DNA from 3 places in the Exiguobacterium sp. s95 genome. Region 2 is predicted to be linked to each of the others. Evidence: riboswitches for the same ligand, from Rfam matches in the RefSeq annotation. Region 2 holds a riboswitch; each other region holds the start of a gene.

Region 1 (5,123 bases), 610 kb from region 2:
AACATTCCATTGCTGCTCCGCCCGCCAGTTGCGCGACGACATCATTATCTACATCAATCTTTCCATAGGTCGTTTTCATCTCGATCGCCACCTGAGTAGCCCCCTTTAACTAATTGTGTTCTTCTCGTAATTCTACTATAAGGACCTACTATTGAAAAGTCGCCGTACTGACTATACAATGAATAAGTGAAAAATAGTAGCGGTCAAATGAACTTTTACCATCATCCTCATCCATTATTTTAAATTTTGAGGTTCTCTGTCAAGTTTTTTTCTTGTCAGCTACTTTTTTTATGTTGCAACCGTCCTGACACCATGCTAAGATAGCAAAGTGTCTATTAGGACGAACGCAAAACAACATAAAAGGAGGCGGAACGCATGGCACGTAAATGCTACGTTACTGGAAAATCGCCGAAGTCGGGAAACAACCGTTCACACGCATTGAACAAAACGAAACGCACTTGGGGAGTCAACGTACAAAAAGTACGTATCCTCGTTGACGGTAAACCTAAAAAGGTTTGGGTTTCAGCTCGAGCTCTTAAATCAGGTAAAGTCGAACGCGTATAAGGCGCAAAAACCGGACGGGAATCTTCCCTTCCGGTTTTTTTGTCGTCTTTTTTATTTTTCTCCTAAAGTAATTGTCGCAGCATTTGAAAACGCTTACAATAAGTTGGCAGTTACTTTATTGCTCAAGGGGGAATTCATCATGCAGTTAAAAAGAGCCATGACAAGCCGACATCTATTCATGATTTCGCTTGGTGGTATTATCGGGACGGGGTTATTTCTCGGTTCAGGGTTGACGATTTCGCAAGCAGGACCACTCGGGGCGGTCCTCAGTTACATCGTCGGCGGAACAATCATGTACTTAACGATGCTCTGTCTAGGAGAGATGGCTGTCCACATGCCTGTGTCCGGTTCATTCCAAACGTATACGACACGTTTTATCGGTCCAGGCATCGGTTTTGCCGTCGGTTGGATTTATTGGCTCGGCTGGGCCGTGACCGTCGCTCTTGAAATCACAGCTGCCGGTAGTCTGATGGATCGCTGGTTTCCACAGGTTCCCGTCGTCATCTGGTGCGCCTTATTTACCGTCATCTTATTCGGATTGAACGCGATCTCTGCGAAAGCATTCGGAGAAGCAGAATTTTGGTTTTCAAGTCTTAAAGTACTCGCCATCCTGTTCTTCATCGGACTCGGGGGAGCCGCATGGTTCGGATGGATTGATATGGCGGCTGAACGACCAGCTACGTTGTTCGCGAACTTCACGGCGAACGGCTGGTTTCCGAACGGGGCTCTCGGCGTCTTGACGACGATGATTGCCGTCAACTTCGCTTTCCAAGGAACAGAATTGATTGGTGTCGCTGCCGGGGAATCGAGTGATCCAGAAAAATCGATTCCGAAAGCGATTCGTAATACGGTTTGGCGGACGTTTATTTTCTTCGTCCTCTCGATTACAATTATCGGGGCTTTAATTCCGTATGAATCGGCGAGCGGCATCAGCAGTCCCTTCATCATGGTATTTGACGCAATCGGTATCCCATATGCTGCAGATTTGATGAACATCGTCGTTTTGACGGCACTCTTATCCGTCGGAAACTCTGGACTGTATGCTGCGACACGCATGCTCTGGTCGATGTCGCAAGAAGGCATGATTTCAAAGAAACTCGCCATCGTCAATCAGCGGGGTGTGCCGATGCGCGCCTTAACGTTCACGATGCTGTTCGCGATGTTATCCTTATTGACGGCATTCTTCGCAGAAGATACCGTCTTCATCTGGCTATTATCCATCGCCGGTCTCGGAGCACAAGTCGGTTGGATCTCGATTTCCGCTTCGCAAATCGCTTTCCGACGCCAATTCATCAAGGCAGGACACACGCTTGACGAACTGAAGTTCAAAACACCGTTCTTCCCAGTCTTACCCATCCTCTCATTCTCACTCAATCTGCTCGTCTTAATCAGTTTGGGTTTTCAAGCCGATCAACGCGTCGCCTTATATCTCGGCGTCCCTTTCTTCCTACTGACATGGGCAAGTTACCATCTTTTCGTCAAAGGAAAACATATCGCTGCAAAAAGCGAACAACAAGCAGCCAGTTCGACACTTCAAAACGAACAACGATGACTTGTTATCTGGCCCTGGATACACCGGGTGCCGGAATCCGTTGAACTTAAACAGTCGACTGACTAATAAATCAAAACGCCGATGCTTCCGTTTTACATACGGAGTCATCGGCGTTTGCCATACCTATCTTTTTGTTCATGACGTCATGACGTGTACTTGAAGAACGCATGTCCCGGTCGCATCAGCGAGATATGATGGAATCGCGTCTATCGCGTTTTTATTTTTCATGCGTGCGCAGGACGAGGACTTCCCCTTCGACGACCGTCACTTGCGCAACACCAACCCACTCATTGCTGACCGTCAGCGAACCACCGACCGGAACAGGATGCTCCGTCAAGGGGTATTTGACGCCGCGTAACGTCAAGTTCGACGGGACAAGGGGAATGAATGACAGGTAATGATACCCTTCAGACGCGAGTTCGTACTGACCGGTTTTCCAGTACCGGACATCCTCACGTTTCGTCACGAGTCGTGCCATCGGAAATTGTTTTAACAAATAGACGTTCTGTAGCGTCATGTCGAGCCGACCACCCGTCGCACCAAAGATGAGTAGTTCAGCACCTGCAGCCTGTTCGGTAGCGTAACGTAACGCTAGTTCTAAGTCCGTTTCATCTTTTTCTGCCGGATGAAGCAATCCACCATCCGGAACGTATCCGAGCGAATCAAAGTCACCGATTGCCACATCAAAATCAAGTCCTTGCTCCACTAATGTCGCAATCCCGCCGTCAACACCGATAATCATCGTCTTGTCTTTCACGAATGGTGCGAGCGTCGGGACGTCTTCTACCGGTCCTGCCGCAACGATTAAAACTCTCATCTTTAAATACCGCGAGCGGAGTAACGTAAAAGACGTGGTGCTGTCGTAAGCAAAATACCTGCAACGACCCCACATAAAACGTACGACGGAGCCATATACGTCGCGTTATAAATGAACGAGTAAGGAACGACTGGTCCTTTGGCATACTCTGCAAAAAAGACGATTCCACTGATGACATGACAGATGTAACGTAGACCGGCACCTAACAAGGTCGCAAACAAAACAATCGTCATGAGACGCTTTTTTTGACCTTCTGTTGCTGCTTTTTTGACTTGGCCTGCAAACACTCCACTCAAACCGACGACACCATATGCAAGCGTATAGTCAAGCAGCGGTTGGACGACCGTCAAGACTTGCGGAGCGAACATCAATTGAATCGTTCCGACGAGCGCACCCGTGATGACACCACCAACGACGCCGTGACGAAAGGCCATGACGAAAATCGGTAACATCGCTAAGCTGATGGATCCGCCTTGTGGCATTTTGAACGGAATCAATAAATCAAATACAACACCGAGACTCGCGAAAATCGCAATCTCCATTAACATTTGTAATCGTTTCATACTGTGTTCCTCCTAAAAATAAAATAATGATGACAACAAAAAGGCAGTACGACGGACGCCGTACTGCCTGCGTGCGCCACATCCCTACGTCCGTCTGAACGGAACAGGTTCGAAGGGTTAAAGTCTACTCACTTCTCTCAGCCGCTTGACGCGACACCCCTTGCGGTCAAAATTTAATTGTCTTGGCTCTATTATACGTGAGCCGCGTTTCGAATACTAGTGATGGCTTCCGCATAGTCTGGTGCATTGTAGATTGCAGAACCTGCGACAAGGACGTTTGCCCCATTGTCGATACACAGTTTTGCCGTTTCCGCGTTGACACCACCATCGATTTCAATTTCGAACGTCAAACCGCGCTCTGCTTTGATCATCGCCAATTGCTTCAGCTTCGTCATGACGCTCGGCAAGAAAGCTTGTCCGCCAAATCCTGGATTGACCGTCATCAACAAGACCATGTCGACTTCTTCTAGGACATGTTCAATCGTCGACAGTGACGTGTGTGGATTCAGCACGACGCCGGCCTTTGCTCCAGCCCCTTTAATTTGTTGCAAGACACGATGGACATGATTCGTCGCTTCGACATGGAAGGTGACGATATCCGCTCCTGCCGCTACAAACGCTTCGACGAAGTTTTCTGGTCGATCGATCATTAAATGAACGTCAAGGACCATGTCCGTCTTTTGACGAAGACTACTGAGGACGGGTAGACCAAATGAAATGTTCGGGACGAACTGGCCGTCCATGACGTCGAAATGGATGTAATCTGCTCCTGCCGCCTCGACAGCTTTAACGTCTCGTTCTAGGTTGGCGAAATCTGCTGATAAAATAGATGGTGCGATTTTAATCATTTCAATACCTCCGCGCTCGATTCTTGATTTCCTCTACAAACATACCATAATTCGTATAGCGTGAGGACATGATTTCTTCTCCCTCAACTGATTTTTTGACAGCACAGCCTGGTTCGTTTAAATGCAGGCAACCACGGTATTTGCACGTATCTTGCCGTGCGACGAATTCCGGAAAACACCAACGTAATTCTTCGATTTCCATCTCGTGTGGAAAATCGAGGTTCGAAAACCCTGGCGTATCAGCAATCAAGCCCTCTGCAAGCGGAATTAACGTCACATGACGCGTCGTATGTCGTCCGCGTCCGAGCGATTTCGAGATGTGGCTCGTCTCGAGATCGAGCGTCGCATCGAGCGCATTCAACAATGAACTTTTTCCGACTCCCGACTGTCCCGCGAGCACACTTGTTTTTTCCTTGAGTAGCGGGCGGACTTCCTCTACCCCTTCTAGCGTCTCACTCGACGTCTCAATCACCTGATAACCGATTTGTCGGTAACCGGCAATCGCCGTCCGGACTTCTGCTTCCGCTGTTCCTTGCAACAAATCCATCTTCGTCAAGATAATGATAGGTTGAATCTCTTTTGCTTCGATTAAGACTAAAAATCGATCGAGCAAATGGGCTGAAAAGTCCGGTTCTGCTGCTGAGACGACAAGCAACGCTTGATCGATGTTTGCGACCGGTGGACGAACCAGGAAATTTTGCCGTTCCTTCACTTCTAAAATGTATCCAGTTTCGCTTTCGATATGCAATACGACCTCATCTCCTACAACAGGACTGATA
Region 2 (5,123 bases):
ACGTTAAGATCACGACCTTTTTATCGGGGAATTTATCCGAGATGAATTGTTCGTATTGTTTTTCTTCGACGAATTGTTCGTTGAACGCAAGCATTTGGTTGACGATTGTCATGAAACTTCCTCCTTCAAAACAAATAAATATGTATCTTTTAATAGATTACACGATGTTTCGTCCGTCAGACAAGCAAAGAAAACAGGTCCTGTGAGAAAAGTCACAGGCGAGGGATTCAAAAAGGATGCCTTGTCCGACAACACCTTTTGAGAATGAGAACGTTTTCAATGATGTGAAATAGTTCACAGGATGGTCATGCACAAATCATCAAAAAGGCGGTATGATTGATTTGTGAAGGAAAGCACAAACTATTGAATATCAGCTTGGCATTCCTAACATCTAGTAAGGAAATGCAGACTCAGATTCGTTCCAAAATAGGGAGGAAACCAAACATGGCTGTCAAAGAAAAAATCAAACAAGACGTATCACCTGTCGAACAAACAATCAATAAAATCGTCGCAAAAGGTCAAACCGCATTACAAGAATTATTAACATTTGATCAAGAGAAAATCGATACGATCGTCCGTGACATGGCGCTTGCCGGTCTCGAACGTCACGTTGAACTGGCACGACTCGCCGTAGAAGAAACAGGACGTGGTGTCTTTGAAGATAAAATGATTAAAAATATGTTTGCGACAGAATATATCTATAACAGTCTCCGTGAAGAAAAAACGGTCGGCATCTTAGAAGAAGATGTTCAAAACGGACTAACATATATCGCAGAACCGGTCGGTGTCGTCTGTGGCGTCACACCTGTGACGAATCCGACATCAACGACGATGTTCAAAGCGTTGATCGCGATTAAAACACGAAACCCGATCATCTTCGCCTTCCACCCGTCAGCGCAAAACTGCTCACTCGAAGCAGCGAAAACATTACGTGATGCTGCCGTCAAAGCGGGCGCACCGCGTGACTGTATCCAGTGGGTCGAACAACCGTCACTCGAAGCAACAAAAGTCTTGATGAACCACACGGATATCGCGATGGTCCTTGCGACCGGCGGAGCCGGCATGGTCAAATCAGCCTATTCAACAGGAAAACCGGCACTCGGTGTCGGACCAGGGAACGTCCCGTGTTACATCGAAAAAACAGCGAAAATCAAACGTGCCGTCAGTGACCTTGTCCTCTCCAAAACGTTTGATAACGGCATGATTTGTGCATCGGAGCAAGCGGTCATCATCGATCAGGAAATCTACGCGGAAGTCCGGGCGGAGATGGAAGCACTCGGTTGCTACTTCTGTACAGCAGATGAGAAAAAACGTCTCGAAGCGCTCGTCATCAAAACCGATACATGTGCCGTCAATGCTGACATCGTCGGGAAACCGGCAACATGGATCGCAGCAAAAGCCGGCATCGACGTCCCGAGCAACACCGTCATGCTCGTCGCAGAACTTGAAAAAGTCGGCTCAGAAGAACCACTCTCACACGAAAAACTAAGCCCTGTCCTTGGTGCGTATAGCGTCCAGTCAACGGAAGATGCGTTCCATGTCGCTGAACGGATGCTTGAAATCGGTGGCCTCGGTCATACGGCAGTCATCCACACGACGAATGACGACTTGATGACGACATTCGGAATGCGGATGAAAGCCTGCCGGATTCTCGTCAACAGCCCGTCAGCACACGGTGGGATTGGTGATCTGTATAACGAATTGACACCATCACTGACACTCGGTTGCGGCTCTTACGGGAAAAACTCCGTCTCTGAAAACGTAACGGCGAAACATCTACTCAATGTCAAGAAGGTGGCGAGACGACGCGTGAACATGCAGTGGTTCAAAGTACCGGAAAAGATTTTCTTTGAAAAAAATTCAGTCCAATACTTGAAATCGATTCAAGATGTCTCACGTGCGTTGATCGTCACCGATCAAGCGATGGTCGAGTTCGGCTACGCGGATAAAGTCATCCGCAACTTACCGGCAGGCGTCAGCTACCGGATCTTCGACCAAGTCGAACCGGATCCATCGGTTGCAACGGTTCAGACAGGAGCGCAAGCGATGCGCGACTTCAAACCGGACTTGATCATCGCCCTCGGTGGCGGATCAGCGATGGATGCAGCGAAAGGCATGTGGCTCTTCTACGAGCAACCGAACGAAACGTTCTCGAACTTACGTCAAAAGTTCCTCGATATCCGGAAACGGGCCTATAAATTCCCGGCGCTCGGTAACAAAGCGAAGTTCGTCGCGATTCCGACGACGTCCGGAACAGGATCTGAAGTCACACCGTTTACCGTCATCACGGACAAAGAGAAAAACGTCAAGTATCCGATTGCTGACTATGCATTAACACCAGACGTCGCAATCATCGATCCGGAATTCGTCATGACGGTCCCGGCATCAATCACGGCTGACACCGGAATGGACGTCTTGACACATGCGACAGAAGCCTTCGTCTCCGTCCTCGCGAACGACTATACGGACGGACTGGCGCTAAAAGCGATCAAGATGATCTTCGACTACTTGCCACGCGCTTATGCGAATGGTGACGATGCCGAAGCACGCGAAAAAGTTCACAATGCGTCAACGATGGCCGGAATGGCGTTTGCCAATGCCTTCCTCGGGATTAACCATTCGATCGCACACAAAATCGGTGGGGAGTTCCACACGCCACACGGTCGGACGAATGCAATTCTGATGCCACACGTCATCCGCTACAATGCAGCGAAACCGACGAAACTTGCTTCGTTCCCGAAATATGAATCATTCATCGCTGATGAACGGTACGCAGAAATCGCCCGTTATCTCGGACTACCGGCAGCGACGACGGAACAAGGTGTCGAATCATTAATCCAAGCGATCACAGAACTCGGACAACAGTTGAACATCAAAATGTCGTTCAAAGCCCAAGGCATCAAAAAAGCCGACTTTGAAGCAAAACTCGATAAGATGGCAGTCGATGCATTCGAGGATCAATGTACGACAGCGAATCCGAAAATGCCGCTCGTGACGGAACTTCGGAACATCATGGAACTTGCCTACGAAGGCGTATAACAGAGAAATAAATCATGGCAATCAAAAGAGCCTTGCTTCCGGTCGACGGAGGCAAGGCTTTCGTTCGTAATCAAAAGAGACACCGACAAAACTGTCCTGTCATTATTGACAGATATTTCTAAGACCGCTAAAGTGAAGGTAACTTGAATAGAATCACTAGGGGTGTTACTAAACTGAGATGAGTAGATACTCAAACCCTTTGAACCTGAACTAGTTCGTACTAGCGTAGGGAAGTGTAGACTCTAATAAACAAGCGAAGACCAGTCTGTCGGTTTTTTGTTATGTGATTATTTAGACGTGCGCAACTTTCCTTTTGGAGAGTTGCGCTTTTTTTGTTTACGACTTCGCTATTTAAGTTGCAAAAGACGATGAAGGAGTGGAAGACAGTGAACAGAACAGTGTTAGTGACGGGAAGCAGTCGGGGACTTGGCGCGACGATTGCAAGAGTATTGGTGAACAACGGGTTTAAAGTTGTGATTAATTATTATAAGAGCGAGGATGCGGCAGAGGAACTCGTAAATGAGCTCGGTGCAGAACATGCCATTGCCCTGTATGCGGATGTCACGAAGCGACAAGACGTCGAGACATTGATGCAGTTAGCGACAGCTCATTACGGACAAATCGATGTCGTAATCAATAATGCATTAGTCGATTTTAAGTTCGATCCGCGCGCTCAAAAATCATTCATCGATTTGGAATGGGAAGATTATCAAAAACAGTTGGATGGCACGTTGAAAGCAGCGTTCCACGTCGTGCAAAGTGTTCTGCCGCAATTCATTGAACGAAATAACGGCACCATCATCAGCATCGGCACGAATCTGTATCAAAACCCGGTAGTTCCCTATCACGAATATACGACGGCAAAAGCAGGGTTGATCGGCTTTACGCGTAATCTTGCATCAGAGCTAGGACAGTACGGCATAAACGTGAATGTCGTCTCCGGCGGCTTGTTGAAAGTGACGGATGCCAGTGCTGTGACGACCGCTGAAGTATTCGATTTAATTGCCCAATCAACTCCGTTAAAAAGAGTGACGACGCCGGAAGAGGTTGCGCAATTGGTCGCCTTTTTAGCGTCAGAAGCAGCCTCTGGCATTACCGGTCAAAATCTAACCGTAGATGGCGGATTGACGATGAACTGATGTCAGCGCTCAGGAGAAAGGAGTCAGGGACCTAAAGATGACGAAAACGAAGCAGTTAAACATCGGTGTTTTATTGTACGGCTGTGGCCATCATCAAGCGGCATGGTTAATGCCGGATTCTGCGATTGAAGAAATCGGGGAGAGCGGTTATTATCAGCGATTGGCTCAACTAGCGGAAGCGGGTTGCCTGGATGCTGTATTTTTTGCTGACAATCAATCTTTTCCTGCTGCAAACGCAACTGAACTACCGGCCTTTTGGCTCGATCCTGTAATCAATTTAACCGCTATTTCTCAAGTAACCCGCCATATCGGGTTAGTTTCAACGATATCGAGTACGTTTTCAAATCCGTATACAGCGGCGAGACAACTGTTAAGCCTTGATCACGTGACGAACGGGCGTGTCGGCTGGAACCTGGTTACGTCGATGACGGACTGGGAAGCGTTAAACCATAGTATGGATGCGCTCCCTGCAAGGGACGAACGGTATCAAAAGGCGGATGAATTTGCATCTGTAATGGAAAAATTATTTTTATCCTGGGATCGAGCTGATTTCCTTTCGAGCCGGACGGACAACCGGTTAATTGATCCTGAAAAGATTCAACCGATCCATCATAGCGGGACCTACTTCAACGTAAAAGGTCCTTCGTCTACACCGCGTAGTCCTCAAGGGAAGCCGGTGGCAATGCAGGCGGGTGCATCTGCCCAAGGGATTGCACTTGCATCAAAGCACGCGGATGCCGTCTATTCGGTGTCGTGGAATGTAAAGCAAGCGAAAGCATTCCGGGAAAGTCTACAGAAACAAATCAAAGAAAGTGAGTCACCGGAGCGGCAGATTAAAATCTTTCCTGGATTGGTTACATACGTCGGTCGAACCCGGGAAGAGGCGCTGGCGAAGAAAGCCGAACTAGATGAAAAATTACCGGTCGCGAATGCCTTGAAGCAACT
Region 3 (5,123 bases), on a different contig from region 2:
AATGATGGTGATGAAGGTGGATACCCTTCAAAGTACTCGCGTGCCCGGTCCGTTGCTTCACGGTCTTGTCCCGCAAACACCGTTACGAAATGATCTGGCTTCACGCCTTCCATTCGATTGACGTAAGCAGCTGCCGGGCGAGCAATCCCACCTGCACATCCACATACTGAGTTGACAAGGACAAGTGTCAATCCTTCACGCTTCATCGCGTCATCGACGCTTTCAGCTGTCGTTAATTCTTCAAAACCAGCAGCTGCCGCTTCTTTACGTGCTGTCTGGACGACGTCTTCAAAATACATTTGGAAATCCATCGGTCTAATTCCTCCCTTATTCGTTCTCTTCCTTATTGTACGAGTTTAGATGAAATCTGTCCAAGTCTGCCGCTTAATTCTTGCGCCAAATATGGTTTCGCATGTAGTAGATCACGGAAGGCGACGTAACGGTCAATTTTTTCTTCCGACGGCTGACGGTCATTTTTATACGCACGAATCAAGACATTTTTTGGTGTATGCTCTAAATCAATGAATTCAAGCAATTGTGTCTCGTAACCGACGAGCGTCAAGATTTCGGCACGGATCGAATCCGTCGCAAGCGAAGCGAACTTCTCTTGAATCAGCCCGTGTTGCAACATGACGTCGAGTGGTGAACAGTCGAGTTGACGATTGAGTTCTTTTTGACAACACGGGACACTTAAGATGACAGACGCATTCCAATCAACGGCGCGGGCAAGTGCAACATCCGTTGCGACGTCACAGGCATGAAGCGTCACCATTAAGTCAACCTCTGTATCTTCGTTATAATCATGGACGTCCCCGACACGAAACTCGAGATTCGTATAGTCGAGATCGCGCGCAATCGCTGTACATTCTTCGATGACTTCTTTTTTGAGATCAAGTCCGGTCACTTTCAAGTCGAAGCCTTTGACGACACTTAAATAATGATACAAGGCAAACGTCAAGTACGATTTTCCACAACCGAAATCAAGAATCCGTAACGTTCGGTCTGTCGGTAACGCGGAAATACTATCTTCGACGAACTCCAGGAACCGATTGATTTGTTTAAATTTATCGTACTTTTGCCGTTTGACTTGTCCGTCTTCCGTCATGACACCGAGTCGGACTAAAAACGGAACGACGACACCATCTTCAAGGAGATGACTTTTTTTACGGTTATGTGACAGTTCTGCTTGCAGGGGTGACTGTTGCGTTGTTTTTAACGATACTTTCATTTTTTTGGATAACTGGAACTGAACTTCTTCCGTCTCGAAACGGAATAAAAATTGACGGAATTCCTCCATCAATCCGTCGAGTCGTTCTAAAAATTCATCAACCGACAAATTTTCGTGTTTAATTATCCGTTCATATTGAAACTCTAACTGGATTGCATACGTATCTTTCAATAGAATCGGTTTTAGTTTGATTCTTCGAAGATCATTCGACTTTTGGCGCGGACCACTAATCGTTGCATGCACGAGAGCAGCAGCCTCGAGCTTTTGAGTGAGTAATTCTTTTACTTGGTGTAATTCCACTGTAGTCCCGTCCTTTTCTGATTGTTCTTTCGAAACTGTAGCAAATTCCACCCTATTCGACAAGTAAGGTAGCTTCATCATTAAAGGAGGAACGAACGATGTTCAAAAAACTTTTATCACAAATCGGAATCGGTGCCGCCACAGTCGATACACGACTCGACAGCGAACGCTGTGAGCCAGGCGGACAGATTCACGGAACCGTCCATATTAAAGGCGGCAATGTCGACCAAGAAATCGATCGGATTTATTTAGCGTTTAATACACAATATAAAGAAGAAGTCAGGGACAGCACGACATTTACGACGTTCACACTCGATCGTTTTTCGCTAAACGAAGCCGCCTTTACGATTGAAGCAGGTGTCGAACGCGAAATTCCGTTTACGCTTCAAGTACCATTCAATACGCCGCTCTCGGTCAGTCAATCGAAGTCATGGATTGAAACGGGTCTCGATATCGCCCAGGCGGTCGATCCGTCAGACCGGGACGCCATCATCGTCCAAGCCAATGACCTCCAATCCGTTATCTTAGAAGCGATGGAAGAACTTGGTTTCCGACTCAAGAAAGCGGACACGGAAAAACTTCCCGGGCGTTACCGGAAGGATTTACCGATCGCCCAGGAACTCGAGTATTCGGCACGCAATACGTACTTCGCCCATAAACTCGATGAAGTCGAACTCATCATGCTCCAAGACCGTACCGGCATCGACATCGTCTTGCAAATCGACCGTCGTGCCCACGACTTAGGTTCGCTCTTCAGTGAGATGGCGGGTGCGGATGAGACGATGACGAAGCTATCCTTATCGAACCACGATTTGATGGACCGAAACGCCGTCAAACAACAATTAAACGATTTGATTGAACGGTACAGCTGATTTCCTTACCAGAATTTTCATCATGCCTGTAATCCACCAACAAAAAAAACTGAGCGATTGCCATGACTTTCTTTACGAAAGCTGAAAATTGCTCAGGTTTTGTGCAGTCTGCCGTCTGATCGCGCTGATCAACAGCGGCTAAAGCTGTACTTATCGTTTCGTTACTTTTGGTTGACGCGTAACTTGTGTAAAGAGACGTTCAAACGTTTCTTCCGTCCAGCCCATTTCCCAAAACATCAATTCGTAATAACAGCTTCTGACGAAATGGTGTTTCATCCGTTCCCGTTCTGCTTCAGTCGCTTGCGCCGCCAAAGCATCCAGCCGGTCGACCTGTTCAAAGACGACCCGTTCGAACCATTCCGAGCTGTATGTTGCAATCCACTGTTGATAAATCGGTGACGCCGGTGACTTCGTCAACAGTTGTTGTCCGACTTCATAATAAAGCCAGTAACACGGTAAAATCGCTGCAATCGTTTCCCCGAGTGTCCCCTCGCTCGCATGATGCATATGTGAGACATAGGCATACGCAGTCGGTGCCGGTTCGAACGCTGCTAAATCCGCTTCCGTAATAGCGAGCGGTTCAAAAAACGATTGATGGAGTGATAGCTCAGCCGCATAGGTCGATGTCGCATGTTCCGCGAGTTCCGCGATCATCGCAAAATCCGTTGCCTTTGAGGCGGCCCGGGCTTGAATTTTTGCGAAATGTTTTAAGTAATACGCATCCTGCATGACATAATGTCGAAATTTTTCGAGCGGTAACGTCCCGTCACCAATGCCTGTGACGAATGGATGGGAAAAACTGCTGTCCCAATATGTTTTTGCGGCTTGCCGAATTTCTTGACTGAATTTCAACCTAATTCCCCCTTTTGTTGAATCAAAAAACGCCACACCCTACGAACAGGGCATGACGTGAAGAGACAACAAGAGAGATATTCACGCCACTTCCCTCCGTAAGTCCAAACTTAATCAGGTTCAAAGGGTCCGAACGTCTTCGTCGTCTCAGTCGGCCTACCGACTCCCCTAGTGGTCATTATTTAATTCCTCTTCACTATATCATTTTTTCAGTCACATGATCAGGATTTTATAATGAAATGTAGTATAGGATTAGGGACACGAGGTGGGCGGTTCATTCCGCCTCAAGACCGATTCCGTTCTGGAAGACGTCACTTACAATGAAATTAGCACCTGATACTACCTACTATACTCGGAGGATTTATACTATGAATAAAGCAACAAAAATCATGACCACGACGCTTTTAGCGACAAGTTTACTTCTACCGACTGCTGCTTCAGCAGAGCAAGTCGTCGATAAAACAATCATCACGCTTGGTGAATCGCTCGGGGCAAAGGATAAAGCCTGGGTACTCGCCCGATTGAATGCGCCGGAAGGCATTACGCCCGTCATCGCCACGGCAGCGGATGAAGAAAAATATTTAGGGAAAAACGTTCCCCAATCGCAACTCGGCGGCAATATGTACTCTTCCGCAAAAATCGAACTCGCTGAAAAAGGCGACGGTTTATCTGTCGCGACCGAAAACATTACCTGGGTAACAAAAGACATGTACTTGAACGCGCTCGTCACTGCAGGCGTAACGGACGCCGACATCACAATCACTTCCCCTTATAAAGTCACCGGGACCTCTGCTTTGACGGGGATCATGAAAGCATACGATCAAACGTCGGCTGAGACCGGCATTAAATTGACGGATGAACGAAAAGATTTAGCCCAACAAGAGTTATCGGTCACTTCCGATGTCGGAAAAACGGTCGGGACGGACAAAGTCGCCGAACTGATGAATGAAATCAAAGCAGAGATCGCCAAACAAAAGCCGAAAACCAAAGTCGATATCGAGAATGTCATCATCCAAGTCATTCAAAATAACAACATCCAGTTGTCGGACGCCCAAATGGAGCGGTTGACGTCATTGTTCAGTCAAATGGAGAAAGCTGACTTGAACTGGGGACAAATCGAGACCGGATTAAAGGGTGCCGGGCAAGATATCCACGCGTTCGCGACCTCCGAAGAAACGAAAGGATTTTTTGCAAAACTGTTTGACGGCTTAAGTAAGTTCTTTAACTCGATTTCCGGACTGTTCAAGTAACTGAAAACGATTTCATTTTCAGTTCAAAACATGGTAAACTAACTTTATCGAAACGAAAAGGTGGTGTAAAAGATGGGTTTTGCTGCGTGTAAGCAATGGTTGATGGAACAACTTTATCTGTTGCGCGCGATTTTTCATGAAATGGCGTTCTAAAGGACGAGTCTGCCCTTTTCTTAGGAACATCCATCTGAAAAATAAAGCAAAGCGCACCTTTTACGGTAAACGGAGAGCGCTATTTGCGTTCTCCGTTTTTTGATGCGCATGAAAGGAAGTTACTGATCATGATTTGCGACATCCAACACCTGACAAAACAATTTGGGGGAGCATCCGTCTTAACCGATGTCTCGCTCTATCTTAAACAAGCTGACCGCATCGGATTGATCGGTCGAAACGGAACCGGAAAAACCACGTTACTGCGTTTAATCGCGCAACTCGAAACAGCGGACAGCGGAACCCTTTATCTCAAAAAAGGACTTTCCATCGGTTATTTGGCTCAAATTCCACAGTTCGCAGAAGAATTGACGGGCCTTGATGTTCTCTGGACCGCATTTGCCCAAATCGTCGCCTTACGGACGACGATGCATCAGCTTGAACAACAAATGGCAAGTGCTGACCACCTGG

The links. Region 2 has a riboswitch for thiamine pyrophosphate ahead of KNP99_RS00865 (3-oxoacyl-ACP reductase). Riboswitches for the same ligand answer to the same signal wherever they lie in the genome.
Region 1: another riboswitch for thiamine pyrophosphate. It lies ahead of thiT (energy-coupled thiamine transporter ThiT); the one in region 2 lies ahead of KNP99_RS00865 (3-oxoacyl-ACP reductase).
Region 3: another riboswitch for thiamine pyrophosphate. It lies ahead of tenA (thiaminase II); the one in region 2 lies ahead of KNP99_RS00865 (3-oxoacyl-ACP reductase).

The regions. Positions count from the first base shown of each region.
Region 1 covers NZ_JACSMM010000001.1:776,787-781,909, forward strand. Annotated here, with positions in the region: gene KNP99_RS04260 (Asp23/Gls24 family envelope stress response protein) at 1-91, opposite strand, end outside; gene rpmB (50S ribosomal protein L28) at 376-564, shown strand; gene KNP99_RS04270 (amino acid permease) at 704-2,116, shown strand; gene KNP99_RS04275 (thiamine diphosphokinase) at 2,334-2,933, opposite strand; gene thiT (energy-coupled thiamine transporter ThiT) at 2,936-3,496, opposite strand; TPP riboswitch at 3,561-3,667, opposite strand; gene rpe (ribulose-phosphate 3-epimerase) at 3,688-4,344, opposite strand; gene rsgA (ribosome small subunit-dependent GTPase A) at 4,346-5,123, opposite strand, start outside.
Region 2 covers NZ_JACSMM010000001.1:165,252-170,374, forward strand. Annotated here, with positions in the region: gene KNP99_RS00855 (beta-class carbonic anhydrase) at 1-112, opposite strand, end outside; gene adhE (bifunctional acetaldehyde-CoA/alcohol dehydrogenase) at 445-3,039, shown strand; TPP riboswitch at 3,188-3,288, shown strand; gene KNP99_RS00865 (3-oxoacyl-ACP reductase) at 3,426-4,178, shown strand; gene KNP99_RS00870 (LLM class flavin-dependent oxidoreductase) at 4,216-5,123, shown strand, end outside.
Region 3 covers NZ_JACSMM010000003.1:259,091-264,213, reverse strand. Annotated here, with positions in the region: gene KNP99_RS08560 (BrxA/BrxB family bacilliredoxin) at 1-311, opposite strand, end outside; gene KNP99_RS08555 (class I SAM-dependent methyltransferase) at 344-1,528, opposite strand; gene KNP99_RS08550 (sporulation protein) at 1,627-2,400, shown strand; gene tenA (thiaminase II) at 2,551-3,252, opposite strand; TPP riboswitch at 3,327-3,432, opposite strand; gene KNP99_RS08540 (DUF1002 domain-containing protein) at 3,621-4,502, shown strand; gene abc-f (ribosomal protection-like ABC-F family protein) at 4,784-5,123, shown strand, end outside.